Regions from separate parts of the Streptomyces sp. NPDC102467 genome, predicted to be linked through region 4. Evidence: riboswitches for the same ligand, from Rfam matches in the RefSeq annotation. Region 4 holds a riboswitch; each other region holds the start of a gene.
What was found. A riboswitch is a leader RNA that binds a small molecule or an ion and turns the genes downstream of it on or off. The one in region 4 is predicted to bind cobalamin.
Positions count from the first base shown of each region.

Region 1 (7,651 bases), on a different contig from region 4:
GGGCGGCGCCGTCCTCGGCGCGTACGGGGCGGTGGGCTGGGTGCTCTCCGACGACGTGCCGTGGCGGGACAAGCGGGCGGGGGTCCTGCCGGACGATTTCGTGGTGTACCGGAGCGCGCGGGCGACGAAGTCGTGGTTCCTGCTCGACGACGAGATCGTGGTGCTGGCCGCAGGGGTCGGGGACGCGCCGGGCGCGGGCCGGGCGGTGACGACGACGCTGGACGCGCGGATCGCTGCCGCGACGGACCAGGTGACCGTCTCCGAGGGGCGCGGCTGGGTGCGGTACGCCAACGCCACGCAGGGCACAGCGGTCGGCTACGCGCTCCTCGCCGGGCCCGCCCCGAAGCCGCGACTCGACACGGTGACCCGCAGCCGCCGCGTCGTGCGCACCGCGAACCCGGACACGGCCGTCACCCGCCAGGTCTTCTCGCTGAGCGTGGAGCAGCCCGCCCGGTCCCCACTCACTTCATTTGCCTACGCGTTGCTGCCGAATGCCTCCGAGTCGGCGGTCCGGCGCCATCGCGGCGCGGAGATCCTCACCAATACGCCACGCCTGCAAGCCGTACGGCATCACGGACTCGGCCTGACCGCCGCCAACACCTTCGCCCCGGGCAGCCACCACATCCACCACATCCCCGGCCTCACGATCGAGGGCCCGGCCTCGGTCCTGGTCCGCGGCGACAAGAAGAACGTCACGGTCGCCGTCGCCGATCCGACCACTGCCCGGGACACGGTGACGGTGGTGCTGCGCGGGCGGGCGCTGCGGAAGGTGTCCGGCGACGACGCGGTCCGGGTGACCCGGGTACCGGGAGGCACCCGGCTCGATGTCCGCACGCGCCACGCGTACGGGCGGAGCTTCACGGTGACCCTGCGATAGGGCGCGGGCTCAGAACTCCGCCGTGTCCAGGGCGAAGCCGAGGGGTTCGGGGAGGGGGACGGTGAGGCCGAGCTTGTAGGAGGCCTTGGTCGCACAGGCATAGCTGCCATGACAGACCTCCTCCTTCGCTCAGCGCGACGGTCCCAGAGTAGGCGGAGCCAGGCAGGGGAACCTCTGCTCGCTCGAACGAGCGTGCAGGCGCGTTTCCCCTGCTCAAAGGCCTATTCGTCCGACTCCAGGTCGCCTTCCGTCTCCAGGTAGACCTGGCGCAGGGCCTCCAGGACCTGGGGGTCCGGCTTCTCCCACATGCCGCGGGATTCGGCTTCCAGGAGGCGTTCGGCGATTCCGTGGAGGGCCCAGGGGTTGGCTTCGGAGAGGAACTGGCGGTTGGTCTCGTCCAGGACGTACGTCTCCGTGAGCTTGTCGTACATCCAGTCGGCGATGACGCCGGTCGTGGCGTCGTAGCCGAAGAGGTAGTCGACCGTCGCGGCGAGTTCGAAGGCGCCCTTGTAGCCGTGGCGGCGCATCGCCTCGATCCACTTGGGGTTGACGACGCGGGCGCGGAAGACGCGGGAGGTCTCCTCGACCAGGGTGCGGGTGCGGACCGTCTCGGGGCGCGTCGAGTCGCCGATGTACGCCTCGGGCGCCGTGCCGCGCAGCGCGCGGACGGTGGCCACCATGCCGCCGTGGTACTGGAAGTAGTCGTCCGAGTCGGCGATGTCGTGCTCGCGGGTGTCGGTGTTCTTGGCCGCGACCGCGATGCGCTTGTACGCCGTCTCCATCTCCGTGCGGGCCGACTTCCCGTCCAGGTCGCGACCGTACGCGTAGCCGCCCCAGACCGTGTAGACCTCGGCGAGGTCCGCGTCGGTGCGCCAGTCCTTGGAGTCGATCAGCTGGAGGATGCCCGCGCCGTACGTGCCGGGGCGCGAGCCGAAGATGCGGGTGGTGGCGCGGCGTTCGTCGCCGTGCTCCGCGAGGTCGGCCTGCGTGTGGGCGCGGACGTGGTTGTGCTCGGCCGGTTCGTCGAGGGAGGCGGCGAGGCGGACCGCGTCGTCGAGGAGGCCGATGGTGTGCGGGAACGCGTCACGGAAGAAGCCCGAGATGCGCAGGGTGACGTCGATGCGGGGGCGGTTCAGTTCCTCGTACGGGATTGCCTCCAGGCCCGTCACTCGGCGTGAGGCGTCGTCCCAGACCGGGCGGACACCGAGGAGGGCGAGGGCCTCCGCGATGTCATCTCCCGCTGTGCGCATGGCACTTGTGCCCCAGAGGGAGAGGCCGACGGAGGTGGGGTAGTCGCCGTTGTTGTCGGTGCGGTAGCGCTCGATGAGGGAGTCGGCCAGGGCCTGGCCCGTCTCCCAGGCGAGGCGGGAGGGGACGGCCTTGGGGTCGACGGAGTAGAAGTTGCGGCCCGTCGGGAGGACGTTGACCAGGCCGCGGAGCGGGGAACCGGACGGGCCCGCCGGGACGAAGCGGCCCTCCAACGCGCGTACGGAGTTGTCGAGTTCGGCGGTGGTCGCGTCGAGGCGCGGGACCACCTCGCGGGCCGCGAAGTCGAGGATCTGGTGAACGGGGTTGTCCTCGGGGCCCGTTTCCTCCGCACCCGGGTCCTGCCGCCTTGTGCACCCTGCCGCCCCAGGCGGCAGATTGCCCAAGGTGGTACCCACCTGGGCCGGATCCCAGTTCGCCGCCTCCATGGCTTCCACCAGGGCGCGGGCCGTTTCCTCCGCCTGGTCCGCCGCCGTGCGGGTCGCCGCCGACTCGTCCAGGCCCAACGCCTCGCGCAGGCCGGGCAGGGCCTGGTTGCCGCCCCAGATCTGGCGGGCCCGCAGGATGGCGAGGACGAGGTTGACGCGGTCCCCGCCGGCCGGGGCCTGGCCCAGGACGTGCAGGCCGTCGCGGATCTGGGCGTCCTTGATCTCACAGAGCCAGCCGTCGAGATGCATGATGAACTCGTCGAAGCCTTCGTCCTCGGGCCGGTCCTCGACCCCCAGGTCGTGGTCGAGCTTCGCGGCCTGGATGAGGGTCCAGATCTGCGCGCGGATCGCGGGGAGCTTCGCCGGGTCCATGGCGGCGATCTGGGCGTGCTCGTCCAGGAGCTGTTCGAGGCGGGCGATGTCGCCGTAGCTCTCGGCGCGCGCCATCGGCGGCACCAGGTGGTCGATGAGCGTGGCGTGCACGCGGCGCTTGGCCTGCGTGCCCTCGCCCGGGTCGTTGACGAGGAAGGGGTAGACGAGCGGCAGGTCCCCGAGTGCGGCGTCCGGCGCGCAGGCGGCGGAGAGGCCCGCGTTCTTGCCGGGCAGCCATTCCAGGTTGCCGTGCTTGCCGAGGTGGATCATCGCGTCCGCGCCGAAACCGGCGTCGTCCGCCGACGCCGCGATCCAGCGGTACGCCGCCAAGTAGTGGTGCGAGGGCGGCAGATCGGGGTCGTGGTAGATCGCGATCGGGTTCTCGCCGAAGCCGCGCGGCGGCTGGATGAGGATCAGCAGGTTGCCGCGGCGCAGGGCGGCGAGCACGATGTCGCCCTCGGGGTTGCGGGAGCGGTCGAGGAACATCTCGCCGGGCGGCGGGCCCCAGTGCCGCTCGACACTCGTCCGCAGTTCCTCGGGCAGCGTCACGTACCAACGCTTGTAGTCGGCGGCCGGGATGCGCACGGGGTTGCGCGCGAGCTGCTCCTCGGTCAGCCACTCCTGGTCGTGGCCGCCCGCGTCGATGAGCGCGCGGATCAGCTCGTCGCCGTCACCGGAGGCGAGACCAGGGATGTCGGCCGGGTCCCCGAAGTCGTACCCCTCGGCGATGAGCCGCTTGAGCAGGACGATCGCGGAGGCGGGGGTGTCCAGGCCGACCGCGTTGCCGATACGGGAGTGCTTGGTGGGGTACGCGGACAGCACGAGCGCCAGCTTCTTGTCCGCGGCGGGGATGTGCCTCAGGCGGGCGTGGCGCACGGCGATCCCGGCGACGCGGGCGGCGCGCTCGGCATCGGCGACGTACGCGGGGAGCCCGTCCTCGTCGATCTCCTTGAAGGAGAACGGGACGGTGATGAGACGCCCGTCGAACTCCGGCACGGCGATCTGGCTCGCGGCGTCGAGCGGCGAGACGCCCTCGTCGTTCTCCGCCCAGTCCGCGCGGGACGAGGTCAGGCACAGGGCCTGGAGGATCGGGACGTCGAGGTGGGTGAGGGCGCCCGCGTCCCACGACTCGTCGTCGCCGCCGGCGCTCGCCTCGGCTGGACGTGTGCCGCCGGCCGCGAGGACCGTCGTCACGATCGCGCCGACGGGGCGCAGGGCTTCGATCAACTCCGGTTCGGGGGCACGGAGCGAGGCCACGTAGAGGGGGAGAGGGCGGGCTCCTGCGCGCTCGATCTCGTCGCACAGGGTGTGTACGAAGGCCGTGTTGCCGCTCATGTGGTGGGCGCGGTAGTAGAGCACGGCGACCGTCGGGCCGTCGGCCCGCGAAGGAGTGCGGTCCAGCGGGCCCCAGGTCGGCGCGGGGGCCGGGGCCTCGAAGCCGTGGCCGGTCAGCAGCACCGTGTCGGAGAGGAAGTTCGCGAGCTGGGCGAGGTTGGCCGGGCCGCCGTGCGCCAGGTACTTGTGGGCCTCGGCCGCGATACCGACCGGGACGGTGGAGGCCGCCATCAGCTGGGCGTCCGGCGCCTGTTCACCGCTGAGCACCACCAGCGGGACCCCGGCGGCGGTCAGCCGGTCGATGCCGTCCTGCCAGGCGCGGACCCCGCCGAGGAGCCGTACGACGACGAGGGCGACGCCGTCGAGGAGCGCGGGAAGCTCGGTCTCGACGTCGAGGCGGGAGGGGTTCGCGAAACGGTACGTGACCGGGGCGTCGGCGGCACTCGCGGCGGATGCGGCACTCGTGGCAGAAGCGGCGCTCGTGGCGGAAGCGGCGTTGGCGGCGTTCGCCGCGCGGGCGCTGAGCAGGTCGGTGTCGGACGTCGACAGGAGCAGGAGCTGCGAGGGCTGGGGCTGCGGCTGCGCGGGGTGCGAGGGCTGCTGGGGCATGCGTCGTCTGGCCTTCCTCGGGGTGTCCGCGCCCCGGGTGGGTTCTGACGGCGGGAGTTCCTGGCTCACCCTCTTCTCTATGAGAGGGCTCACAGTGGCGGGACCGCGCCGGAATCGCACCGGCTTCCTCCCCTGTCGCCGTCGCTGGCGAAGGTGGCGGGCCGGACGGGACCGCCGCGGTTCATCGTACGGGGCGGGGGCGTGACCTGGGGCGGGATGCCCGTCACAGCCGATGGGTATGCTCCGTCGCATGCCCGCCTCCCCCCTACCCAACGATCCCGGTACGCCCGGAACGTCCCCGGGTGACGCCTGCCCCGGTGCGCTGCGGCTGCACGCGGCGGACGACGGGTTCCTGGCGCGGGTCCGGATCCCCGGCGGGGTCCTCGACGTGGCGCAGGCGCGGGCCCTGGCCGGTGCGGCCGGGCGGCTCGGGGACGGGACGCTGCATCTCACCTCGCGGGGCAACGTGCAGTTGCGCGGGTTGCGGGAGGGGTGCGGCGGGGAGTTGGCGGAGGTGCTCGGCCGGGTCGGGCTGCTGCCGTCCGCCGCGCATGAACGGGTCCGGAACGTGGTGGCTTCGCCGATGTCGGGGCTCGACGGTCTCGGGGTCGTCGATGTGCGCGGGTGGTTGACCGGGTTGGATGCGGCGCTCTGTGCGAGTTCTGTCACTCCGGAGTTGTCCGGGCGGTTTCTTTTCGCGCTCGATGACGGGCGGGGGGATGTGGCGGGGCTGGCGCCTGACATTCTGCTGCGGGGGCTCGCCGGGGGCGGGGCGGCGCTTTCTGTCGGGGCCGCGGAATTCGTTGTCCGGTACGAGGACGCGGCGCGGGCCGCGGTCGTCGCGGCCGAGGTTTTCGTCGCCGCCGCGCGTGATGTCTCGGGCCGACGGGTGTGGCGGGTCCGCGAACTGGGCTTGCCTGTGGCCGAGTTGGCCTCGCTGGTTGCCGATGCGCTCTCTGCGACCGGGATCGAGTGCAGCCCCGTCGGGGGCGCGCCTGCGATGGGCAGCGAGCCCAGCCCCTTCAGGGGCGCGGGGAACTGCGCGACCAGCGACGACGCTCCCGCACGTGTCCATCGATCCGCCATCGGCGACGGCGCACAAGCCACGGGGCTCCGCCCCGGACCCCGCTCCTCAAACGCCGGAGAGGCTGATTTTTCCGGGCCGTCCGCTGAAATGCCGGGGGCATGCATAACCGCCCGCCTCGGGGCGATCACCGGTGCTCAATGGGCCGCCCTGACCGACCTGATCGCCCACCTCCCGGCCAGGGAACTGCGGCTCACGCCCTGGCGGTCCATCGTGATACCCGGCGCCACACCGGCCCAGGCCGAAGAGCTGACACGCACCGGGCTCGTGACCGACCCTGATTCACCCTGGACCCGCACAGGGGCTTGCATCGGGCGCCCCGGCTGCGCCAAGGCGCACGCCGACGTGCGCGCCGACGCGGGCGCCCGGCATCCGCTCCTGCCCACCTACTGGTCCGGCTGCGAGCGCCGCTGCGGGCACCCCGTCGGGCCGTACGTGGATGTCGTGGCACGCCCCGACGGCACGTATGTCGTCACCAACCCCCCTACCTCGCAACCCACTTGAGAGAGCCGAACCCGTGTATGACTACGAGAAGGACGGCGCGGCCATCTACCGCGAGTCCTTTGCCACCATCCGCACCGAGGCGGCAGCCGGACTCGCGGCGCTGCCCGCCGACGTCGCCCAGGCGGCGGTCCGCATGATCCACGCCTGCGGCCAGGTGGATCTCGTACAGGACATCGGCCACTCGGCCGGGGTCGTGGCGAAGGCCCGCGCCGCTCTGCGCGGGGGTGCGCCGATCCTCTGTGACGCGCGGATGGTCGCCAGCGGCGTCACCCGTAAGCGGCTGCCCGCCGACAACGAGGTGATCTGTACCCTCAATGAGCCCGAAGTGCCCGCGCTGGCAGCCGAGTTGGGGACCACGCGCAGCGCCGCCGCGCTGGAGTTGTGGCGGGAGCGGCTCGACGGCGCCGTCGTCGCCATCGGCAACGCCCCGACCGCTCTCTTCCACCTCCTGGAGATGATCCGGAAGGGCGCGCCCCGGCCGGCGGCGATCCTGGGCATTCCGGTCGGGTTCGTCGGGGCCGCCGAGTCCAAGGACGCCCTGGCCGCGAACGAGCTCGGCCTGGAGTACCTGATCGTCCGCGGGCGCCGTGGCGGCAGCGCCATCACCGCCGCCGCGATCAACGCCATAGCGACCGAGGTGGAGATCCAGGCATGAGCAACACCCCTGGCAATACAGGCAAGTTGTACGGGGTCGGGCTCGGGCCCGGCGACCCGGAGCTGATGACCGTCGCCGCCGTCCGCGCCATCGCCGGGGCGGACGTCATCGCGTACCACTGTGCCCGTCATGGCCGTTCCATCGCCCGCTCGATCGCCGCGGAGCACCTTCACGAGGGGCAGATCGAGGAGCGGCTGATGTATCCGCTCACGGTCGAGACGACGGACCACCCCGGCGGCTACCGCGGGGCGCTCGACGACTTCTACGCCGAGGCCGCCGCCACGCTCGCCGCGCACCTCGACGCGGGCCGTACGGTCGCCGTGCTCGCGGAGGGCGACCCGCTCTTCTACGGCTCCTACCAGCACATGCACAAGCGGCTTGCGGACCGGTACGACACCACGGTCATTCCCGGTGTCACCTCCATCAGCGCGGCGGCCGCCCGGCTCGGCGAGCCGCTGTGCGAGGACAAGGAGACGCTGACGATCATCCCGGGCACGCTGCCCGAGGACGAGCTGACCGCG
Region 1 covers NZ_JBIWKA010000008.1:422,301-429,951, reverse strand. Annotated here, with positions in the region: gene ACIREE_RS19610 (polysaccharide lyase family 8 super-sandwich domain-containing protein) at 1-877, shown strand, start outside; gene cobN (cobaltochelatase subunit CobN) at 1,099-4,887, opposite strand; cobalamin riboswitch at 4,919-5,078, opposite strand; gene ACIREE_RS19600 (cobalamin biosynthesis protein CobG) at 5,138-6,475, shown strand; gene ACIREE_RS19595 (precorrin-8X methylmutase) at 6,489-7,130, shown strand; gene ACIREE_RS19590 (precorrin-2 C(20)-methyltransferase) at 7,127-7,651, shown strand, end outside.
Region 1: another riboswitch for cobalamin. It lies ahead of cobN (cobaltochelatase subunit CobN); the one in region 4 lies ahead of ACIREE_RS26825 (ABC transporter substrate-binding protein).

Region 2 (7,651 bases), on a different contig from region 4:
TCCTGAACGCACCCGACGCGGGGTGTGCGTGTCGAGCGAGGGGAACCGGCTGCTCATGGGGCGTCAAGTACGGCTGTGGCAACAGGGACTGACCGTTCTCGCCATCATCGCGGCTGCCGGGTGCACGGCAGCGGAGGACAGGGGGAGCGACGGCGCGCACGGCCCCGAAGCGTCGCCGACGGCGGCGGCCGGCACCCTGCCCGGCATGCCCACCGTGCGGGAGGCGCGCGAGGAACTGTCCAAGGTCACGGTGGCGGCGAACGGCTCGATGGCCGGCTACAGCCGCGACAAGTTCCCGCACTGGGCCGAGCAGGGCGACTCCTGCAGCACGCGCGAAGTGGTCCTGAAACGGGACGGCAAGGACGTACGCCGGGACGCCGAGTGCCGCCCCGTGTCCGGGACTTGGACCAGCGCCTACGAGGGCAAAACGTTCACCGAGCCCGAGGATCTGGACATCGACCACACCGTTCCGCTGGCCAACGCCTGGCGGTCCGGCGCGCGTTCATGGACCGAGGAGCGGCGCAAGGCCTTCGCCAACGACCTGACCCACCCCCAACTTCTGTCCGTCTCGGCCGCCACCAACCGCGCCAAGGGCGACCAGGGTCCTGACGCATGGCAGCCGCCCGCGAAGACGTACTGGTGCGCGTACGCGAGGGCGTGGGTGTCGGTGAAGGCGACCTACGAGCTGTCCGTGACGGACGCGGAGAAGAGGGAGCTCGGCTCCATGCTGGGCACCTGTTCCTGATGAGCGAGCACGAGTCGAGCGACCACGGGACATTGAGGGACGAGGTCCGGGCAGGACCCGGCGGCGCCATGACCGACGAGGTCGGAGTGATCACCGGGGACGTCACCGTCGCCACCACCCTGCTGCCCGACGGCCGGGCGCGCGTCGCCATCCAGTACACGCGGGCCGACGAGTGGTACACGCTCGCCGGCACCCCCGTGACCCTGCCGCCCGACGGCCTCGCGGCCCTGCACGCCGACGCCATCGACCGCGTCCGGCGGGGCGGCGCGGCCGCGTACTAGGACCCGGCGGAGCGGCGCTCGCCGCTGCTCTCTGCGTTCTTGTCGGTCTCCTCCTTCATGGCCTGCGTCTCGCTCTTGAGGATGCGCAGGGACTTGCCCAGGGAGCGGGCGGTGTCCGGGAGCTTCTTCGAACCGAAGACCAGGATGATCACCAGCCCCAGGATGAGCAGGTGCCAGGGCTCCAGTGCGTTGCGGAACATGGTGGGCACTCCTTGTCGTGATCGCGCCGACGGGAACGGTTCGCGTACCGCATCCTCAGCTTTACTTGCTACATTGCGCAACCGTACAACCTTGGGGGGCGTCACACGTCACCCCGAGGAGGACGCACAGGGACGCAGAGGATGAGGGCACGTCGATGACGCAGACTCCCGAGGCGCCGACCGAGCGCACCCGCCGCGCGGTCCGGGCGGCGCGCGGTGGCACGAGGCGCCGGGACCCAGGGCGCCGCGGCACGCGCCGCCGCCGACGCGGCAGGCTGCGGTTCGGCCTCGCGGCAGGCCTGGCGTTCCTCGTCCTGGTCACGGCCGGCGCGGGCTGGCTGTACCTGCGGCTGAGCGGGAACATCGACACGTTCTCCTCGGACGGGGTATCCAGGAACCGGCCCGACGCGGAGGCGTCCAAGGGCGAGAACGTCCTGGTCATCGGCACGGACGCACGGACCGGCGGCAACAGCGAACTCGGCGGCGGAGACAAGGACGACGTCGGCCGCTCGGACACCGCGTTCCTGCTGCACATCTACGCCGACCACGAGCACGCGGTCGGGGTCTCCGTCCCCCGCGACACCCTGGTCACCGTGCCGCCGTGCAAGCTCCCCGACGGATCGTGGAGCAAGACCCGGACGAACGTGATGTTCAACGCGGCCTACTCGACCGGGGAGACGGCCGAGGGCAACCCGGCATGCACCCAGAACACCGTGGAGAACCTGACCGGGCTGCGCGTCGACCACACCGTCGTCGTCGACTTCAAGGGCTTCTCGCAACTCACCGACGTGGTCGGCGGCGTGCGGGTCTGCCTCCCGCAGGACGTCTACCAGAACGACCTCAACCCGAATCGCGCCACCCGGGGCAAGCTCCTCTTCGCGAAGGGCGAGCAGTCCGTCTCCGGGCAGCGGGCCCTCGACTACGTCCGCATCCGGCACGGCATCGGCGACGGCTCCGACATCGGCCGCATCAAACGCCAGCAGGCCTTCATCTCCAGCCTCATCAAGAAGATCAAGGACGACGGTTTCACCCCCACCAGACTCCTGCCGCTCGCCGACGCCGCCACCAGGTCGATGACCGTCGACCCCGGCCTCGGCTCGGCGGACAAGCTGCTGAAGTTCGCGATGGGGCTGAAGGACGTGGATCTGCACAACACCAAGTTCGTCACCGTCCCCTGGAAGTACGACGGCAACCGCGTCGCCGTCGTACAGCCGGACGCCGACGCGTTGTGGGCCGCGCTCAAGGACGACCGCACCCTGGACGGGAAGAACGCCGGAGCCAAGAACGGCAAGAACGGCAAGAACACTGTGGAGACGTCCGCGTCGCCCACCGTCCGGGAGGTGTCCGGCGCCGGTGTCTCCGTCGCCGTCTACAACGGCACCCTGACCAAGGGCCTCGCCTCCAGCGCGGCCAGGACGCTGACCGGCCACGACTTCACCGTCACCGGCACCGCCAACGCCGCCACCCAGGACCGGGCCACCACCACGGTCGAGTACGGCCCGGGGGAGCGGGCCGACGCCGAGGAAGTCGCCCGTCTCTTCCCCGGCGCCGCGGTGCGGGCCGCCGACGCGGACGGCATCTCCGTCGTGCTGGGAGCCGACTACACCGGCGCCGCGACCGCGTCACCGGCCCCCACATCCGTACCGTCGGGCGTGGCCGACGACGCGCGCTCGGCCGACGAGGACCTCTGCTCCAACCTGTCCTACGGCTGAGCACCCGCCACGGTGGAGAGCGCCGCGCGCCGCTCCACCGCGCCGTGTCAGGCGATCATTCGGCCCTCGCCGCCGGCAGTTCGGCGCGTACGGTGCGGGCCGCCGTGACCAGGGTCTGCAGGGAGGCCCGGACCTCGGGCCAGCCGCGGGTCTTCAGACCGCAGTCCGGATTGACCCACAGCCGGGACGCCGGTACGGCCTCAAGTCCCTTGCGCAGGAGGCCGGTCACCTCGTCCGCGCCCGGCACGCGCGGGGAGTGGATGTCGTACACGCCGGGCCCCGCCTCGCGCGGGTAGCCGTGCGCGGCCAGCTCGTGCGCGACCTGCATGTGGGAGCGGGCCGCCTCCAGGCTGATGACATCGGCGTCGAGGTCGTCGATGGCGCCGACGATGTCACCGAACTCGGCGTAACACATGTGCGTATGGATCTGGGTATCGGGACGCACCCCGCCGGTGGCGAGCCGGAACGCCTCGGTGGCCCACCGCAGATAGGCGGGCCGGTCGGCGGCCCGCAGCGGCAGCGTCTCGCGCAGGGCCGGCTCGTCGACCTGGATCACCGAAGTGCCGTTCGCCTCCAGGTCCCCGACCTCGTCGCGCAGGGCGAGCGCCACCTGGCGCGCGGTGTCACCGAGCGGCTGGTCGTCGCGGACGAACGACCAGGCGAGCATGGTGACGGGCCCGGTGAGCATGCCCTTGACCGGACGCGAGGTCAGCGACTGGGCGTACGTCGTCCAGCGCACCGTCATCGGTTCCGGCCGGGAGATGTCGCCGGCCAGGATCGGCGGCCGCACGCAGCGGGTGCCGTACGACTGCACCCAGCCGTGCCGTGTGGCCAGGTACCCGGTGAGCTGTTCGGCGAAGTACTGGACCATGTCGTTGCGTTCCGGCTCACCGTGCACGAGAACGTCGAGCCCGGCCTTCTCCTGGAAGGTGATGACCTCGCCGATCTCCGCCGCGATGCGCTCCTCGTACGCGGCCGCGCCGATCCGCCCGGCCCTCAAGTCCGCCCGCGCCGTGCGCAGTTCACCGGTCTGCGGGAAGGAGCCGATGGTCGTGGTCGGGAGCAGGGGCAGGCCGAGATGGGCACGCTGGGCCGCGGCCCGTTCGGCGTACGGCGTCGAGCGCCGCGTGTCGGCGTCCGTGACGGCGGCGGCGCGCGCCCGCACGACGGGATCGTACGTGATGGGGGAGGCGGCTCGGGAGGCCAAGTCGGCCCGATTGGCCGCGAGTTCGGCGGCGATGGCGCCCGTGCCGCGGGTCAGCCCCTTGGCGAGGGTGACCACTTCGGCCGTCTTCTGCCGGGCGAAGGACAGCCACCGCAGGATCTGTGGATCGAGGTCGCGCTCCCGCGCCGCGTCCAGCGGGACGTGGAGCAGCGAACAGGAGGCGGCCACGTCGACCCGCCCGGCGAGCCCGAGCAGCGTGCCCAGCGTGGTGAGGGACTTCTCCAGGTCGTTCACCCAGATGTTGCGGCCGTCGACGACGCCCGCGACCAGCCGCTTGCCGGGCAGCCCGCCGACCGAGGCGAGCGCGTCGAGGTTCGCGGAGGCCGCCCCGGTGAAGTCGAGGGCGAGACCCTCGACGGGGGCCTTGGCCAGCACCGGCAGGGCGTCGCCGAGCCGGTCGAAGTACGAGCCGATCAGCAGCTGCGGACGGTCCGCGAGCGAGCCGAGATCGCGGAACGACCGCTCGGCGGCGTTCAGTTCGGCCGCGGTGCGGTCCTGGGCCAGAGCCGGCTCGTCGAGCTGCACCCACTCGGCGCCCGCGGCGCGCAGGTCGGCGAGCACCTCCGCATACACGGGCAGCAGCCGGTCCAACAGGGTCAACGGAACGAAGTCCGCGGCGACTCCGGGCGCGGGCTTGGCGAGCAGCAGGTAGGTGAGGGGACCGACGAGCACGGACCGCGGCGTCAGCCCGAGCGCGAGGGCCTCGCGCACCTCTTGGACCTGCTTGGCGGAGTCGGCCGTGAACACCGTGCCAGGGCCCAACTCCGGCACAAGATAGTGGTAGTTGGTGTCGAACCACTTCGTCATCTCCAGCGGCGCCACGTCCTGGGTGCCGCGGGCCATGGCGAAGTAGCCGTCCAGGGCGTCCGCGTCGACGGCGGCGCGATGGCGCGCGGGCACGGCACCGACCATGACGGTGGTGTCCAGGACGTGGTCGTAGTACGAGAAGTCGCCGGTCGGCACCTCGTGAATTCCGGCGTCCGCGAGGTCCTGCCAGTGCGTGCGGCGCAGTCCGGCGGCGGTGGCGCGCAGCGCGTCGGCATCGACGCGGCCCTTCCAGTACCCCTCGACGGCCTTCTTCAGTTCGCGGTCACGCCCTTGGCGCGGGTAGCCGTGGACGGTGGCGCGCGCCGTCACGGCTGTGTTCCTGCTGGTCACGGAGATCTCCTTCGCGAGATGAATCCCTGAGATCCCGGCGAAGGGACGAGAGACGCGAAGGGGTGACGGCCCGGGCGACCCGGACCGCCGCGCGATGGCACGGTCGTCCGCCCGATGTGCTCGCCGACCCGCCCTCGAGGTCGCCAGGATGTCCGCGCACGCGTCGTACGCACACGGGCAGTTGGCAGGTCTTCGGACTCGCGGGCGCGCCTCGTGTCGTACAGGACAGTCGTAACAAGACAGTCGTACGAGACATCTACTGGCCGTCGCTTCCCGGGCCCTTGTCGGGGCCCAGTGCTGATGACGGCGGTCGTTCCCACTCACCGCTGCGGGGCAGTCCCGGATTCCCACCGGGTTCCCTCTTGCGACGCATCCCGCCTGGCGGACGGGGCGAACCAGCTGCGTCGGCCAGCGTACGGGGTCACCCGCCCGTGCTCAACGCCGACCCGACGCCTCCAACTGACCCCACCCGGCGCTACCAGGGGGCGGGCCAGGTGCCGGGGCCGCCGCCGCGCCAGTCGATCAACGGGGACGCCTCCACATCCGCCTCGTCCATGTCGTGCCCGGCCCGACGCAGGAACTCGGCGACATCGCGCGGCTCGTGCGCGAGTCCGACGATCTCGCCGTCCACGCGGACACGGCGCCCTCCGTCGGGCGATGGCTGGTAGACGATGACCGGTTTGCTCATGCCTCCACGGTCCGGTGTGCCCGCCGCTCCTGCATCTTGGGAAGCAGGGGCGGGCTGGGCGCATCAGGTGACCCGCCCCGCGTGGCGTCACCTGTCGTGTGCGCGCCCTTTTCAGGATGGGCGCGCCAGGCGCCGGCGGTCGGCCGCGCACGGCTCGAGCCAGGAGAGAGCCCGGTGGCCGTCGCCCTCGTCCGCAACGATCCCGCGCCCGTACCCCCGTCACGACGGCAGAACCCGCGGTCCAGGGCGGCCGGCACCGCGATCGCCGTCACCGTGCCGTCCGTGGTGATGGCGGGCCTGGGCACGTGGGGGCTCGACCGCGACGGGGTGTGGGGCGACGAAGGCGTCACCCTGCAGATGGCACACCGCACACTGCCGGAGATCGCCCACCTGGTGTCGCACATCGACGCGGTGCACGGCCTCTACTACGCGCTGATGCACTTCGTCCTCGCCCCGTACCCGGGCGAAGTGCTGCTGCGGCTGCCCTCGGTGCTGGGGGCGACCCTGGCCGCCGGTCTCGTGGGCCTGCTCGGCGCACGGCTGGCGCGGCCCCGGGTCGGGCTGTGGGCGGGACTGCTGTACGCGGTGACCCCGTTCGTCGGCCGCTACGCGCAGGAGGGCCGCTCCTACGCGTTGGTGGCCGCCGGTGTCCTCGCGGCGACCGTCGCGCTGGTGCGTGCCCTGCGGGCGCGCGGTCGGCGGCACTGGGTGCTCTACGCGCTGTTGCTCACCGGTACGGCGTGGTTGCACGAGATGGCGGTGCTCGTCCTGGCGGCTCACGCGTGCACGCTGTGCTGCGCCCGGGTGCCATGGGCGGTATGGAGGGCCTGGCTGGCGGCGGTGGCCTGCGTGTCGGTCTCTCTGCTGCCGCTCCTCTTCGTCTCGCGCGGGCAGAGCGCTCAGGTCGCCTGGTTGGACAAGCCGGGCCGCGAGCAGGTGCGTGGCCTGGTGTACTCCTTCGCCGGTCCCACCGAGGTGGTGTGCGCCGTGGTGCTGGGGCTGGTGGTGGTCGGGGTGTGCGCGTCGCTTCCTCGCCGGGGGGAGGTGTCGTTGCGCGGGGTGGCGTTGCCGTTGACGCTCGTGCCGCCCGCTCTGTTGCTGGGCATTTCGCAGTACCAGCCGCTCTACTACGACCGCTATCTGCTGTTCTGCCTGGCAGGCGTCCCGCTGCTCGCGGCCGCGGGCGCGGAACGGATCGTGCGACTGGTGCCCGAACTGACGCGTTCTCGGAATCCGGTGGTGGGCAGGCTGCTCGCGGCGGGCGGCGTGGTTCTGGTGGGCGCGTCGTTCGTCGCGCAACTGCCGACCCATGAGCATGATCGCGGGCCGTGGGCGAGATCCGACGACCTGCGGGGCCTCGCGGTGCTGGCCGCGCGCGAGCTGAAGCCCGGAGACACCGTGCTGTTCGTGCCGTCCCCGGGCGCGCGGCGCGCGGCCGCCGCTTATCCCGCCGACTTCCGGCGGCTGCACGACGTCGCGCTCGCCCGCACGGGCCCGGAGGCGGGTGAACTGTACGACGCGGAGACGGGGGCGGCGACGCTGGCCCATCGGCTGCGGAAGATCGGCCGGGTGTGGGTGGTGATCGATCCCCGGGCCGGGCGCCCGGGCTGGGCGCCCACGAGCGGCACGGACCGGGCCAAGA
Region 2 covers NZ_JBIWKA010000002.1:386,739-394,389, reverse strand. Annotated here, with positions in the region: gene ACIREE_RS05005 (HNH endonuclease family protein) at 56-745, shown strand; gene ACIREE_RS05000 (hypothetical protein) at 745-1,026, shown strand; gene tatA (Sec-independent protein translocase subunit TatA) at 1,023-1,226, opposite strand; gene ACIREE_RS04990 (LCP family protein) at 1,382-2,938, shown strand; gene metE (5-methyltetrahydropteroyltriglutamate--homocysteine S-methyltransferase) at 2,994-5,321, opposite strand; cobalamin riboswitch at 5,487-5,736, opposite strand; gene ACIREE_RS04980 (hypothetical protein) at 5,797-6,009, opposite strand; gene ACIREE_RS04975 (hypothetical protein) at 6,184-7,651, shown strand, end outside.
Region 2: another riboswitch for cobalamin. It lies ahead of metE (5-methyltetrahydropteroyltriglutamate--homocysteine S-methyltransferase); the one in region 4 lies ahead of ACIREE_RS26825 (ABC transporter substrate-binding protein).

Region 3 (7,651 bases), on a different contig from region 4:
GCGACCCCGGCGCAGGAGACCAAGGTCTCCAAGCTCGTGTCGCTGCTCGTGAAGGTCGGCGCGCTCGCCTTCGTCCTGACCATGGACAAGACCGTCGCCATCAACTTCCAGCTGCTCGGCGGGATCTGGATCCTGCAGACCATGCCGGCGCTGGTGGGCGGCCTGTTCACGCGCTGGTTCCACCGGTGGGCGCTGCTCGCCGGATGGGCGGTCGGCATGGTCTACGGCACGCTCGCCGCGTACGGGGTGGCCTCGCCGACGCAGAAGCACTTCGGCGGGTCCTCGGACGAGATCCCCGGCATCGGCCAGATCGGCTACATCGGCCTGACGGCGTTCGTGATGAACGTGATCGTGACCGTCGTCCTGACCTTCGTCCTGAAGGCCGTGAAGGCCCCGGAGGGCGTCGACGAGACGTCGCCCTCGGACTACACCGCAGACGCCGGCGACAAGGGCGTACAGGTGGAGCTGCCCACCGTCGGAGCGGGCGGCCACTAGCACCCGTCACTTCTTCTCGATGGACGGGCCTCTCCCCTCGGGGAGGGGCCCGTCCCTCTATCGTGACCCGGCACCACGTCGCGAACCAGCACCATCCGCACCATCTGCCCCGGAGGAACCGTGCCCGACTCGCCGCAGGCGACCGCCCCCATCGTGCTCGACAGCGACCCCGGCATCGACGACGCCGTCGCACTGCAATACCTGCTCGGCACCGGGCTGTGGGACCTCAAGGCCTACACGACCGTCGGCGGCAACGTGCCCGCCGCGCAGACCTTCCGCAACGGGCGCGCGCTCGCCCGCGCCTTCGGCATCGACGGCGACATCACCGTGCACCGGGGTGCGGGCCGCCCGCTGACCCGCCTGCCGTACTCGGCCGCCGGCGAGTTCCACGGCTCCACGGGACTCGGCGCCGAGCAGCTGCCCGACTCGACCGTGCCCGAGCACACCGAGTCCTCGGCGCAGGCGCTGCTCAGGCTCTCGCGCGAGTACGAGGGCGAGCTGACGGTGTGCGCGACGGGCCCGCTCACCAATGTGGCGCTCGCCCTGAGCGAGGACCCGGACTTCGCGCGGCGCGTGAAGCGGCTCGTCTTCATGGGCGGGGCCGCCGAGATCCCCGGGAACATCACGCCCGTCGCCGAGTTCAACGCGTGGGCGGACCCCGACGCGGCGGACCTGGTCGTCTCCTCCGGCATCCCGTACACGATGGTCGGGCTCGACGCGACGCACGGCTGGCGGTTCGGGCCCGCGGAGCTCGCCACGCTGGAGGCGGCGGGACCCGGCATGGAGCTGACGGCCCGCCTGATGCGCTTCTACCTCGGCGCCTACGAGGAGACCGGGGGCTCCCCGCTGCACGACCCGCTCGCCGTCGGCGTGTGCGCGGACGAGTCGTTCATCACCGCCGCCGAGGGCACCGTCGCGGTGGAGTGCGCGAGCGAACTGACCCGGGGCAAGACGGTGTTCATTCCGTACGACTCCGACTACCCGCGCGAGTACTACACGGAGTCGCCGCTGGTGAACGCCCGCACCAAGCATCGCGGCCGGGTCGCCGTGGGCGTCGGCCCGCGCAACTTCACCGAGGATTTCGTGGCTACGTTGCTGAAGCGGCCCGCGACCGTCTGAGTAACTGTTGAAGCCGGGCCGACACAAGATATGGGCCTGCCACGTCGGCCCGGCACAACATGTATGCTCGCTTTCGCTGCAGCCGCAGGGGAATCCGGTGCAAATCCGGAACTGTCCCGCAACGGTGAACGTAAGCGCGCATAACGGCGCCCGCGTGAGTCCGAGGACCTGCCGCAGCACACCCGAGCCGTCCGGCCCGGGTGTAGACGACGTCCGGGCCTCGCGGAATGGGCCGGTGACGACGGCGCCCCGTGCGCGCCGGAGCCACTCCTTCCCCGCAGGCCCCGTGCCGAGCGAGGGAGAGCCTCCACGTGACCATCGCGCCGCCCGCCGAACCGGTCTCAGCCGCACCGGTCTCAGCCGCACCGCAAGACGCTCCGGGCACCGCGCTGCTGCGCACCCTGACCGAGCTGACTGCCGACCTCCCGGGCGCCGACCCCGGCCGGGTCGCCGCCGCCGCGCTGCGCGGCCGCAGCACCCGCGCCGACGAGGCCGAGCTGCGCGAACTCGCCACCGAGGCCGCGGCCGGGCTGATCTCCGAGGACCCCGTCTACTCCCGGCTCGCCGCCCGTCTCCTCACGCTCTCCATCGCCGCCGAGGCCGCCTCGCAGGGCGTGACCTCCTTCACCGGCTCCGTCGCCGTCGGCCACCGCGAGGGCCTGATCGCCGACCGCACCGCCGAGTTCGTCCGCGTCCACGCCGCGCGGCTCGACGCGCTCATCGACACCGAGGCCGACGACCGCTTCGGCTACTTCGGCCTGCGCACCCTGCACAGCCGCTACCTGCTGCGCCACCCGATCACCCGCCGCGTCATCGAGACCCCGCAGCACTTCATGCTGCGCGTCGCGTCGGGTCTCGCCGAGGACGACAGCGCCCGCGCCCTCGACGAAGTCGCCGCGCTGTACGGCCTGATGAGCCGCCTCGACTACCTGCCCTCCTCCCCCACCCTCTTCAACTCGGGCACCCGGCACCCGCAGATGTCGAGCTGCTATCTGCTCGACTCCCCGCTGGACGAGCTCGACTCGATCTACGACCGCTACCACCAGGTGGCCCGGCTCTCCAAGCACGCCGGCGGCATCGGGCTCTCGTACTCCCGCATCCGCAGCCGGGGTTCGCTGATCCGCGGCACGAACGGGCACTCCAACGGCATCGTGCCGTTCCTGAAGACCCTCGACGCGTCGGTCGCCGCCGTGAACCAGGGCGGCCGCCGCAAGGGCGCGGCCGCCGTCTATCTGGAGACGTGGCACTCCGACATCGAGGAGTTCCTTGAGCTGCGCGACAACACCGGTGAGGACGCGCGCCGCACCCACAACCTGAACCTCGCGCACTGGATCCCCGACGAGTTCATGCGCCGGGTCGCCGACGGTGCCGACTGGTCGCTGTTCTCCCCGGCCGACGTGCCGGAGCTGGTCGACCTGTGGGGCGCCGAGTTCGAGGCCGCGTACAAGAAGGCGGAGGCCGAGGGCAGAGCCCTCAAGACCATCCCCGCCCGGGACCTGTACGGCCGCATGATGCGCACGCTCGCGCAGACCGGCAACGGCTGGATGACGTTCAAGGATGCCGCGAACCGCACCGCCAACCAGACCGCGGAGCCCGGCCACACGGTCCACTCCTCGAACCTGTGCACCGAGATCCTGGAGGTCACGGACGACGGCGAGACGGCCGTCTGCAACCTGGGTTCCGTGAACCTGGGCTCCTTCGTGGACGCCGACGCGCAGGCCATCGACTGGGAGCGGCTCGACGAGACCGTCCGCACCGCCGTCACGTTCCTCGACCGCGTCGTCGACATCAACTTCTACCCGACCGAGCAGGCGGGCCGCTCCAACGCCCGCTGGCGCCCGGTCGGCCTCGGCGCGATGGGTCTGCAGGACGTCTTCTTCAAGCTGCGCCTGCCCTTCGACTCGCCGCGCGCCAAGGCGCTCTCGACGCGGATCCAGGAGCGCATCATGCTCGCCGCGTACGAGGCATCGGCCGACCTCGCCGAGCGCAACGGCCCGCTGCCCGCCTGGGAGAAGACCCGCACCGCGCGCGGTGTCCTGCACCCCGACCACTACGCCGACGCCCAGGTGACCTGGCCGGAGCGGTGGGCCGCGCTGCGGGAACGTATCGCCGCCGTCGGCATGCGCAACTCGCTGCTGCTTGCCATCGCGCCGACCGCCACCATCGCGTCCATCGCGGGTGTCTACGAGTGCATCGAGCCGCAGGTCTCCAACCTGTTCAAGCGCGAGACGCTGTCCGGCGAGTTCCTCCAGGTCAACGCCTACCTGGTCGACGAGCTGAAGCGGCTCGGCGTGTGGGACGCGCAGACCCGGGAGGCGCTGCGCGAGTCCAACGGCTCCGTGCAGGGCTTCACCTGGATCCCGGACGACGTCCGTGACCTGTACCGCACGGCGTGGGAGATCCCGCAGCGCGGCCTCATCGACATGGCGGCGGCGCGCACCCCGTTCCTCGACCAGGCCCAGTCCCTCAACCTGTTCCTGGAGACGCCGACCATCGGCAAGCTCTCCTCGATGTACGCGTACGCCTGGAAGTCGGGCCTGAAGACGACGTACTACCTGCGCTCGCGCCCCGCGACGCGCATCGCACGGGCGGCGGGCCGCAGCACCGTCCCCGCGCAGACCGTGCCCGAGACCGACGCGGTCGCCTGCTCCCTGGAAAACCCCGAGTCCTGCGAGGCCTGCCAGTAATGACCACCGCACCTGAGAAGACCGAGAAGAACCTGCTCGACCCGGGCTTCGAACTGACCCTGCGTCCCATGCGCTACCCGGACTTCTACGAGCGCTACCGGGACGCGATCAAGAACACCTGGACCGTCGAGGAGGTCGATCTCCACTCGGACGTCACCGACCTCGCGAAGCTGTCGCCGGGCGAGCAGCACATGATCGGCCGGCTCGTCGCGTTCTTCGCGACGGGCGACTCGATCGTCTCCAACAACCTGGTGCTCACGCTCTACAAGCACATCAACTCCCCCGAGGCGCGCCTCTACCTCTCGCGCCAGCTCTTCGAGGAGGCCGTGCACGTCCAGTTCTACTTGACGCTGCTCGACACCTATCTGCCCGACCCGGAGGACCGGACGGCGGCGTTCGCGGCGGTCGAGAACATCGCGTCCATCCGCGAGAAGGCCGAGTTCTGCTTCAAGTGGATGGACTCGGTCGAGAAGCTGGACCGCCTGGAGACCAAGGCGGACCGCCGCCGCTTCCTGCTCAACCTGATCTGCTTCGCGGCGTGCATCGAGGGCCTGTTCTTCTACGGTGCCTTCGCCTACGTCTACTGGTTCCGCTCGCGGGGCCTGCTGCACGGCCTGGCGACCGGCACCAACTGGGTCTTCCGTGACGAGACGATGCACATGAGCTTCGCCTTCGACGTGGTCGACACGGTGCGCAAGGAGGAGCCCGAGCTCTTCGACGACGCGCTGCGGGAGCAGGTCACCGACATGCTGCGGGAGGCGGTCGAGGCCGAGCTGCAGTTCGGGCGCGACCTGTGCGGGGAGGGGCTGCCGGGCATGAACACCGAGTCGATGCGGCAGTACCTGGAGTGCGTCGCCGACCAGCGTCTGCAGCGGCTCGGCTTCGCGCCCGTCTACGGCTCCGAGAACCCCTTCTCCTTCATGGAGCTGCAGGGCGTCCAGGAGCTGACCAACTTCTTCGAGCGTCGCCCCTCGGCCTACCAGGTCGCGGTCGAGGGCTCGGTCGGCTTCGACGAGGACTTCTAGGCGACCTTGGTGAACTCGGCACGGCGGGACCCCAGTTCGGTGTCCTGCCGTGCTTGCCGTGCTTGCTGTGCCTGCCGGATCTGCCGGTCGACGCGGCGGTCGTGGGCGGCCCCGTAGAGGGAAGGGGCGGCGAAGAGAAGGAAGACGAAGAGGACGGTGAGGTAGTTCATCGCTGTGTTCATGCCTCTACTCTCCCGCCGCGCGGCCCCGCCCGGCAGTGGCAGGACTGTCACTGACCCTCGAATTCCTGCCAGCTCTGCGGCACACTGGCAGACATGCTGAAGAACGTGGCCGCAGTGCTGCTCGACGGTGTGCATCCCTTCGAACTCGGGGTGGTCTGCGAGGTGTTCGGCCTCGACCGCAGCGACGCGGGACTCCCGGTGTACGACTTTGCGGTCGCCTCCACGGAGGGCCCCTCGCTCACCACGCATGTGCCCGGCATGACGGTCTCCACCCCGTACGGCCTGGAGCGTCTGGAGGAGGCCGACCTCATCGCGATCCCCTCGGCGGGGCGACGGTTCGACCAGTACCCGCCGGAGCTGCTCGACGCGCTGCGCCGGGCGGTCGACCGCGGCGCGCGCGTCCTCAGCCTGTGCGCGGGGGTGTTCGTGCTCGGCGAGGCCGGGTTGCTCGACGGCCGCCGCTGCGCGGTCCACTGGCGGTACGCGCGCGAACTCGCCGTCACGTATCCGCGCACCCGGGTCGACCCCGACGTCCTGTACGTCGACGAGGGCCCGGTCATCACCTCCGCCGGCACGGCCGCGGGCATCGACGCGTGCCTGCACATCGTGCGCACCGAGCACGGCGCCGAGGTGGCCAACGCGATAGCCCGCCGCATGGTCGTGCCGCCGCACCGCGACGGCGGCCAGGCCCAGTACGTGGAGCGCCCGCTGCCGACGACGCGCTGCGACACCGTCGGCGGGGTCCTGGCGTGGATGGAGCGGAACCTGGGCGCGCCGGTGACCGTGGAGGAGCTCGCGGCGCGGGCGCTCATGTCACCGCGCACGTTCGCGCGCCGCTTCCAGCAGGAGACGGGCACGACGCCGTACCGCTGGCTGCTGCGCCAACGGGTGCTCTTCGCCCAGGAGTTGCTGGAGAGCACCGACGAGACGGTGGACGCGATCGCCTACCGCGCGGGGTTCGGCAACGCGCCGGCGATGCGCCACCAGTTCATGAAGGCGCTGGGCACGACGCCCAACGCCTTCCGCAGGACTTTCCGGGTACGGCTGGCGAGCTAGGACGGCCTGATCCGCCCTAGCAGCCCTGGCCCCGCGCTTCCACCCGCAGCAGGGCGCGCTTCGGCTGGAGCGTGATGCCGATCCGCGCGGAGCCGTCCGTCTCCGCGGTCGGCACCAACCGCCACTTGGACACCACCGTGCCCAGGATCACCGCCAGTTCGGCCATGCTGAAGTGGTCGCCGGGGCACTTGCGGTTGCCGACGCTGAACGGTGCATGCGCCGCGGGCGTGACGTCCGCTGCGCGCTCGGGGAGCCAGCGGTCGGGATCGAACGTCAGATGGTCGGTGAACGCGCGCGGGTCGCGCTGCATCGCCAGCGGGCTGTAGACGATGTCCGACCCGGCCGGGATCCGAAACCCGCCAAGTGTCGTGTCGACGGCTGCGAGCCGTGTCAATATCCAGACAGCGGGCCGTATCCGCATCGACTCGGTGAGCAGGTTCCGCATATATGCGAGTTCTTTGACGTCACCAAAAGCGACCGGCCGACCATCCGTCACGGATACCACCTCCGTGTACAACCGCCTTTCGTGTTCCGGGTGTTCGGCGAGAAGCTGGAAGACCCACGTCAGGGTCTTCGCCACATTCTCGGCACCCGCCACGACAAGGGACACGACTTGGTCGTGCACCTCCTGATCGTTGACCGTTTCACCATTCTCGTCGCGGTCGTCGAGCAACGCCGCGAGAAGGTCGTCCGGATTGCTTCCCGACGCCCTTCGCTCGGCCACGATCTCGTCGACAAGGCGATGCAAATCGGCCAACGCGCTCTCGAATCGCCGATTGGCCGGAGACGGCATCCGGTACAGCGGGCCGAAGGAGAGGATCATCCTTCGGTACAGCCCCTCGAACACGGTGTGCAGCGCCGCGCTCAGCCGGTCGGCACGCTCGTCGGCGGACCCGACCTGGAGCACGGAGCGGGCCACGATCCGGGTCGCCGTGCGGAACACCTCGGCCGCGATGTCGATGGTCTGCCCGTCGCTCCACCGCGCGGCCATCGCCCGCGCCTCCTCCTCCATCACGGCCGCGTACTCGTGGATCTTGTCCATCCTGAACGCGGGCTGGATCGCCCGGCGCTGGCGCCGGTGCAGCGG
Region 3 covers NZ_JBIWKA010000001.1:479,966-487,616, reverse strand. Annotated here, with positions in the region: gene mctP (monocarboxylate uptake permease MctP) at 1-495, shown strand, start outside; gene ACIREE_RS02165 (nucleoside hydrolase) at 616-1,614, shown strand; cobalamin riboswitch at 1,671-1,805, shown strand; gene ACIREE_RS02160 (ribonucleoside-diphosphate reductase subunit alpha) at 1,926-4,301, shown strand; gene ACIREE_RS02155 (ribonucleotide-diphosphate reductase subunit beta) at 4,301-5,326, shown strand; gene ACIREE_RS02150 (hypothetical protein) at 5,323-5,508, opposite strand; gene ACIREE_RS02145 (GlxA family transcriptional regulator) at 5,602-6,564, shown strand; gene ACIREE_RS02140 (cytochrome P450) at 6,581-7,651, opposite strand, start outside.
Region 3: another riboswitch for cobalamin. It lies ahead of ACIREE_RS02160 (ribonucleoside-diphosphate reductase subunit alpha); the one in region 4 lies ahead of ACIREE_RS26825 (ABC transporter substrate-binding protein).

Region 4 (7,651 bases):
TCCGCTGGCCCGCCGCGACCAGGTGCGGCCGGCCGAGCTGAGCGACCGCCGCTGGTTCCAGTTCCCGCAGGGCACCGACCCCGTCTGGCAGTCGTACTGGAACGGTGGCAGGCCGCGCGAGGGGCCAGTGGTGCGTGCCGTCCAGGAATGTCTGCAGGCCGTGCTGTGGAACGGCACGGTCGGCCTGGCCCCGCTCGGGCACGAACTGCCCGCTGAGTTCGCCCTGGTACCGCTGAGCGGCATGGCGCCGAGCCGCGTGGTGGCCGTGTGGAACGAAGGTGACACGAACCCGTTGATCCGGTCCTTCGTCGAGACGGCGACCGCCGCGTACCGGCACTGAGCAACATCGGCGGTGACGCTCAGCTCGGGAGAGCTGCCGTCGAGGTGCGAGCTGAAGGCCCGCCAGTCGAGGGATCGAACGCGTCCCGGCCGAATCGCGCGCAGCGTTGGTGAGTGCTTCGACTCCGCCTACCGTTGCGGGTCAGCGCAGTGCGGCCACCAGCGCATCGCTTGTCGAGCACCACACTTGACGCGCCTCGCTGAACCCTTGGCGCAGCAGCGTCTCGATGTGCCACCGGGTCGCGGTCGGGCGATCGCGTCGCGGTGGGTCGGTGCGGGGCTTTCGAGGATCGCCCAGCAGCGCGAAGCGTTCGGCTGCCGCCTCGGCGAGGTGCGGATCGCGGGCCGCCTCGCCCCACCAGCCGGCCCAGTCAAGGGATCCCTGTCCGCGCTGGTGAGTCTGTCGGTCGGTGTGCAGAGCCTGGAGGGCGGCGTTGATGCGGGGCGCGGACTCGTCCTTCATGTGGTCGGCGTTCAGGAAGACGCCGCCTTCGCGCAGCAGGCCGGCCAGGGTGGCGTACAGCCGGTCGAGCGGTTCGGTGTCGAGCCAGTGCAGAGCGGTGGCGGTGACCACGGCGTCGTACGACGTGTGCGGGAGGCGTGCGGTCCACGCGGCGTCGGTCAGGTCGGCCTCGACGAAGGAGACGCGCCCGTCCCCGGCGAAGTGGCCGCGGGCGATGGTCAGCAGGAGCGGATCGATGTCCACGCAGGTGACGTCGGCGTCGGGGAGGCGTCGCAGGAGCCGGTCGGAGATGCTGCCGGTGCCGCAGGCCAGGTCGAGGACGCGCGGTGTCCGGCCCGCCAGGGCCTCGACCGTGTCGACCATGACCCGGAAACGTTCCTCCCGGTCGGGCATGTACCACTCCTGCTGGCGGTCCCAACTGGATTGCCAGCTCTGCCAGTTGGACACGTGCTTCGCTGTCATGCGGGTGGTGCTTCCTCTCGCGGGACTCCGGGGCGGGGCGGGCCACTGCCGGTCGCTCGATGCGTACTGCTCGGGGGGTGTGTTCCCCACCGTACTGATCGACATGGTGTGCCGAGCCGCGAGAGTCGCGCAGGAGGCCTGATCCCGGGGCGAACGGTGACCGGGACGACCGGGTTCCGGCGGCCGGAGCCTCGTACGCCACAATGAGCACACAAGGCGATGGGGACCAGGAAGCCGGTGCGATTCCGGCGCGGTCCCGCCACTGTGACCGGGGAGCGAATCTCCTGCACGCCACTGTCCGCTGTCGCGGACGGGAAGGCGGAGGCGAGCGACGATCCGGAAGCCAGGAGACTGACCCGTCGCCGGTCTGACGTCAGGGGCGAGGACACCCCGGAGAGGATCGACTGTGACGACGCGTGCCCGGACGGAACCGGAGAGGCGGCCGGAACTCGGCAGACGAGGCGTGCTGGCCGCCGGCGGAGCCCTGGCGCTCGCCGCGTCCGGCCTGCTCACCGGCTGCGGCGGCGACGCGAAGGACGGGGGAGGGGGCGACCGGTTCCGCGCCGCGTTCACCTCGGGCGGTTCCCAGGAGACCCTGGACCCGCACGTCGCCCCGAACTTCGTCGACCAGGCCCGCGCCAAGGCCCTCTACGACACGCTCGGCACATACGCCGACGACATGTCGGTGCGGGGGCGGCTCGCGGAGTCCTGGGAGAGCGACGCTTCCGGTACCCGGTGGCGCGTACGACTGCGCGCGGCCCGGTTCCATGACGGGAAGCCGGTCACCGCCAAGGACGTTCTCTACAGTTACCGGCGCGCCGCCGACCCCGCTGTCGGCTCGCCCTCGCAGATGCTGCTCTCCGCGATCGACTTCACCGCGAGCACGGCTGACGGCGATCGGTCGGTCGTCCTCGTCCTCAAAGCGCCGAACTTCGAGTTCCCCACCGTGTTCGCCGGCCCCGGAACGGAGATCATCCCGGCCGGGACGACGGACTTCCGTAAGCCCGTCGGCTCCGGACCCTTCACCTACGTATCGTTCACGCCCGGTGGAACCGCCCGCTACCGGCGCTGGGCGGACCACTGGGACGGCGCCCCGCACATCGCCGAGCTGGAGATCGTCCCCGCGAACGAGGAGTCGGCGCGGCTCAACGCCCTGCTGTCCGGGCAGGTGCACTACGCGGCCGACATGGCCGGTGCCTTCGTGGAACGGCTGAAGAAGGACGGCTCGACGCGGCTGCTGACCGCCGAGCGCGCCACTGCCCAGCAGCTCCTGTTGCGCACCGGCCGTGCGCCGTTCGACGATCCACGGCTGATACGGGCCGTGCGGCTGGGGATCGACCGGGAGGCGCTGGTCCGTATCGCGCTGGCCGGACATGGCGAGACGGGCAACGACCTCTTCGGCATGGGCCTGCGCGGCTACCCCGAAGACCTCGAGCCCCGCACACGGGACGTCGCCGCGGCGCGGAAACTGGTGAAGGAAGCCGGCGCGGAAGGGCTGCACATCACCGTGGAGACCAGTTCGGTCGACGCGGCATGGGAACCCGCGGCCGACCTGATGACGCGGCACCTGCGGGAGATCGGGCTGAAGCTGACCGCCAACACCCGCGCGTCCAGCACGTACTTCAGCGAGATCAAGACCAAGGGCGTCGCCGCCTTCAACACCACCTCCACCCTGCCCGTCTCCGACTTCCTGCAGCAGCGGGTCCGGGGAGGGGCGGCCCGCAACCAGACCCAGTACGCCTCGAAGAAGTTCGACGCGCTGCTCGACCGGGCCCGTACCACCCGTGAGGAGAAGGACCGGCTCAGCCTGCTGGCCCGCGCCCAGAAGATCGCTCGCGCCGAGTCGGGACTTCTGGTGTGGGCGTTCTCGGACGCGAACGACGCCATCCGCCGGTCGGTCACCGGTCTGCGCGCGGCGCCGCCCAACTCGCACGACTGGGCCCGCTTCGACCGGGTCCGCCTCACCTGACGTGCGCGCCTACGTGCTGCGGCGCTCCTTGCTGGCACTCCTGCAGTGCCTGGTGGTGCTGGTCGCCGTGTTCGCCGTCGGAGCCCTCCTGCCCGGAGACACGGCTGACGTATTGCGCGGTGAACTCGGCACCCCCGAACAAGTGACGGCGCTGCGGCACCAGTTGGGCCTCGACGAACCGGCCTGGACCCGCTTCGGGCACTGGCTCGGCCACCTCTTCACCGGCGACCTGGGACACTCGCTGACGACCGGGCTGCCGGTCGGCGACGACATCGGCCGCCGTATCGGGGTGACGCTGCTCCTCGGCGGGCCGGCGCTGATCCTCGTCACCGTGCTGGCACCGCTGCTGGGAACCGTGTCGGGGCTGCGGGAAGGCAGCCGCCTCGACCGGGCCCTGAACACCGCCACGGTCCTGCTGCACGCCGTCCCCGAATTCGTGCTCGCGCTGCTGCTGGTCGCCTCGGTCTCGCTGGCGGCCGGACTGCTGCCCGCCACCGCCGTCGGCATGGACACCACCGCGCTGCTCGACCTGCCGTCCGTCCTGGTGCTTCCCGTGGTCGTCCTGACGGCCCGGCACCTGTGCGATCTGGCACGGCAGGTCCGCGCGGGAGTGGCGGGGGAGCGCCATGGCCCCGTGGCCGAACACCTGCGACTGCTGGGCGTACGGGAACGCACGGTGGTGCTCCGCCACGTACTGCCCAACGCGCTGGGCCCCGCCGCCCAGCAGTACGCCCGCTGCGTGGAAGGGCTGCTGGGCGGCGCCGTGGTGGTCGAAGCGGTCTTCGGATTCCGCGGCCTCGGCAACGGCTTCGTCGAAGCGGTGCAGAACCGAGATCTCCCGCAAGTGCAGACGTACGCCCTGTTGTTCGCCGGCACCGCGGTCGTGGTGAACCTCGTCGGTGACGTGGTCGCCCATCGACTCGCACCGCGACGGGAGGTCACCGCGTGACCCTGCCGACCGAGACCGCCGACACGCGCACGGATCGCGCGCGCCGTCCGTGGATCGCTCTGGTCCTCCTCGCGGTGCCGGTGTCGACGGCGCTGATCGGACCGTTTCTGGCGGGAGACACATCCCCGCAGGAGGACGCGCTGCCTTCGCAGCCGCCCGGCGCGGGGCATGCGCTCGGTACCGACGTCCTGGGACGCGACGTGCTGTCGCTCGTCCTGCACGGAGGCGCATCGGTACTGGGAAGCGCTCTGGGCGCGCTCCTGATCGGCCTGGTCGCGGGAGTGCCGCTGGGTCTGCTGGCCGCCGGGCCCAGCCGCAGGATCGACGAGACGGTGATGCGCGCCCTGGATCTGCTCCTCGCCTTCCCCGGTCTGCTGGTGCTGATGGCCCTGGCCGCGACGGGCCACCGTGACGGGTACTGGCTGGTGACCGTCGCCGGGTTGCTCCAGGTGCCGGCCGTGGCCCGCCTGGTCCGCGGAGCCGCCCTCGGACCGGCTCCCGCACGGTCGTCGAGGCACTGCGGATGCAGGGGCACGGCTGGGCCCATATCCATCTGCGGTACCTGGCGCGGGAGTTGGCGGCGCCGGTGGCCACCGACGCGGCCGGCCGGTTCGCCGTCGTGCTGTACCTCCTGGCGTCCGCGAACTTCCTCGGCCTGGGGCTGCCCGCGTCCTCACCGGACTGGGCGGTGCTCATCGAGCGCAACAGCGACGCGTTGTTCACCCAGCCCGCCGCGGTGCTGGTGCCCGCCGGTCTGCTGACGGCGCTGTGCGTAGGCAGCAATCTGCTCGTGGACCGCACCCTTGCCCGCAGGAGGAGACTCCGGTGACTGCGCACACCCCCGAACCGTTGCTGGAGATCCCGGAGATCTCCGCCTACGCGGACGGAGCACCGCGTCCCCTGCTGGACCAGGTCGCGCTGACCGTTCCGGCGGGAGCTGTGGTGGCCGTCGTCGGGCCGTCGGGCAGCGGCAAGACCACGCTCGGACTCGCGGCGCTCGGTGCTTCGCGCAGCGGCGTGGAGCTGGCGGGACACGTCCTGCTGTCGGGCACGGACCTCATGTCCCTGCCGCCCGCGCAACGGCGTGCCGCGCGGGCGGGACACACCGCCCACCTGCCCCAACACCCGGAGAGCGTCCTGGACCCGGTCCGCCGCACCGGCAACGCGCTCACCGAGCTGGCCGCTCTCGCACATGCCGGACGCGACGCGCGCAAAGCCGCGGCAAGCCAGGCGCTGGCACGGTGCGGCCTGGAGTGGGAAACCGTACGCCGCCGCTTCCCGCACCAGCTCTCCGGCGGACAGCAACAGCGTCTGGCACTCGCCTCCGCGCTGGTGACAGGCGCGCGCCTGCTGGTCCTGGACGAGCCGACGAGCGGCCTCGACCCGGCGCTCGCGCACGCTCTGGCGCGCACGGTGCGCGAACTCGCGGACGACGGGGCGGGGGTACTGCTGCTCAGCCACGACCTGCCGATGGTGCGCGCGACGGCCGACCACGTCATCGTCCTGGAGCGCGGTCGGGCCGTCGACGCCGGCCCCGTGGCGGACGTACTGGGCGCCATCGCCCCTGACGCGGACGCTGCGTCGCCATCCGGCACGGCTCCTGCCGTTGCTCGTCACCGGGCGACCGAGGGGCTCCTCGCGGCGGAGCGGCGCATCGGTGTGGGCCGAGTGACGGGACCGCGTGCCGAGACTCCGGCCGCGCGGAGCAGCGCCGGAGTGTGCGCCGAGGCGATCGTCGTGCGCCGCCGGTCCGCCGACCTCTTGGCCGGGCCGGTATCGATGGCCTTCCCACCCGGCAGCCGGACCTCGCTGATCGGTCCGTCCGGCTCGGGCAAGACGACGTTCGCCCGGGTCCTGGCAGGGCTGACGACACCGACCCTGGGCACGGTCCGGCACGGCGGCCTCCTGCTCCCCGGCCGCGTCGACCGTCGCTCGGCCGCACAGCGCCGCGTTGTCCAATACGTGCATCAGAGCAGCGCCGACACCTTCGAGGCGCACCGCTCGATCCTCGGCCAACTCTCCGATACGGCCCGGCTGTTGCGCGGCCTGCGCGAGACCACGGCTACCGACGAAGCCATCGAGGCAGCCACAGCACTGGGTCTCGACGAGGAACTGCTGCACCGAAACCCCGGCCGGCTCTCCGGCGGGCAGTTGCAACGGTGTGCGTTGGTCCGTGCGCTGACGGCACACCCGGCTCTCCTCGTGTGCGACGAGGTGACATCGGCGCTGGACACTGTCTCCCGTGAACGGGTGCTCGAAGCCCTGCCCCGCCTGCTCGCCCCTGCGCGGACGGCATTGCTGTTCATCAGCCACGACCTGCCTGCGGTGCGCCTGCTGACCGAGGAGGTCGTGATGTTCGAAGCCGGTCGCTGTGTGCGGCGCGGGCCTCTCGACGAAGTGCTGCCCCCGGCTTGGGCCGGCGGCGCCGTGGCCGAGGGCCATGAACGTACGGCGCTCATGACCTGGGGCCCTCAGTAGACTCATCCGCATGATCAGATCGTCCCGCGGCGACGCCGGCCCCGGGATGTGGCGGCATGAGGCCCGCACCGTGGTGCTCCGGGTCGGGGCGTTCCCGGAGCAGGCGGTAGCCCCCTTCGCCATCTTCGCCGGGCTGCAGATCCCCACGGTCCCCACCGAGTGGGTGCCGCACTCACATACCCGGCACGAACTGATCTGGGTCCGCGGGGGAACGCTGACGTCACGGGTGGCGGACCGCCGGACGACCGCTGCTCATCGCGGTTGCGGTCGCCACGGGGCTCGCCACGTTCGCGCTGATCGCCGTCTCGTCCTGGCGCGGCGGATTCATGCCCGACCGGGCTCCAGCGCACGTCGCGTACGGACGCCGGACGGATCGGTGCCCCGATCGACCCGGGCCGCCTCTCCCTGACCGCGATCCGGAGTGCGATCGGCCGACGGGAGCACGTGCTGCTCCTGGTCTCACTCGCCGGCATGCAAGGTTTCGACGTGCCGCACTGGGTGCTCTGCCACGGCGCCGTACCCGGCGCCGTGGCAGATGATCCCTGGGCCAACGCGGCAACGGGAGACACCTGGGTCGACGCCCATCTGCTGCCCGTCCCCGATGCGTCGCTCGACACGATGTCGATCCTGTCCTCGGACCGCCTCCGCGGCGCCGTGATCATCGGCAGCGCGCGGCAGCGCGACGCGTCCTCCTGAAGAACTGACGTCTGCTGGGCGGATTATGCAGTACTCGGGACGAGTGTGCCGGAGGTATCGCAAAGTGCAGAGGACAGTCATATGCCATCGGTAAGGTGATGGTCACCTGCCTTCAAGCGGACGGGATGGGTGGTGGGGGCCCGCGCCAGTGGGTTCCGGATCGATGGTCTCCTTGCCGGAGCAGAGCAGCTTTTGTGGCGTAGAACCTGCAGCGCAGCCTTGTGACCCGTACCCGGTGGTGACGGTGGACGCGGCCGGCGTCGTGCTGTCCCACAACGAGCAGGCCGTTGTTCTG
Region 4 covers NZ_JBIWKA010000013.1:76,421-84,071, forward strand. Annotated here, with positions in the region: gene ACIREE_RS26815 (LysR substrate-binding domain-containing protein) at 1-340, shown strand, start outside; gene ACIREE_RS26820 (class I SAM-dependent methyltransferase) at 482-1,264, opposite strand; cobalamin riboswitch at 1,490-1,618, shown strand; gene ACIREE_RS26825 (ABC transporter substrate-binding protein) at 1,671-3,233, shown strand; gene ACIREE_RS26830 (ABC transporter permease) at 3,235-4,182, shown strand; partial or broken gene ACIREE_RS26835 (ABC transporter permease) at 4,518-4,610, shown strand; gene ACIREE_RS26840 (hypothetical protein) at 4,706-5,011, shown strand; gene ACIREE_RS26845 (ABC transporter ATP-binding protein) at 5,008-6,660, shown strand; partial or broken gene ACIREE_RS26850 (AraC family transcriptional regulator) at 6,707-6,913, shown strand; partial or broken gene ACIREE_RS26855 (peptidase C39 family protein) at 7,000-7,356, shown strand; gene ACIREE_RS26860 (PP2C family protein-serine/threonine phosphatase) at 7,520-7,651, shown strand, end outside.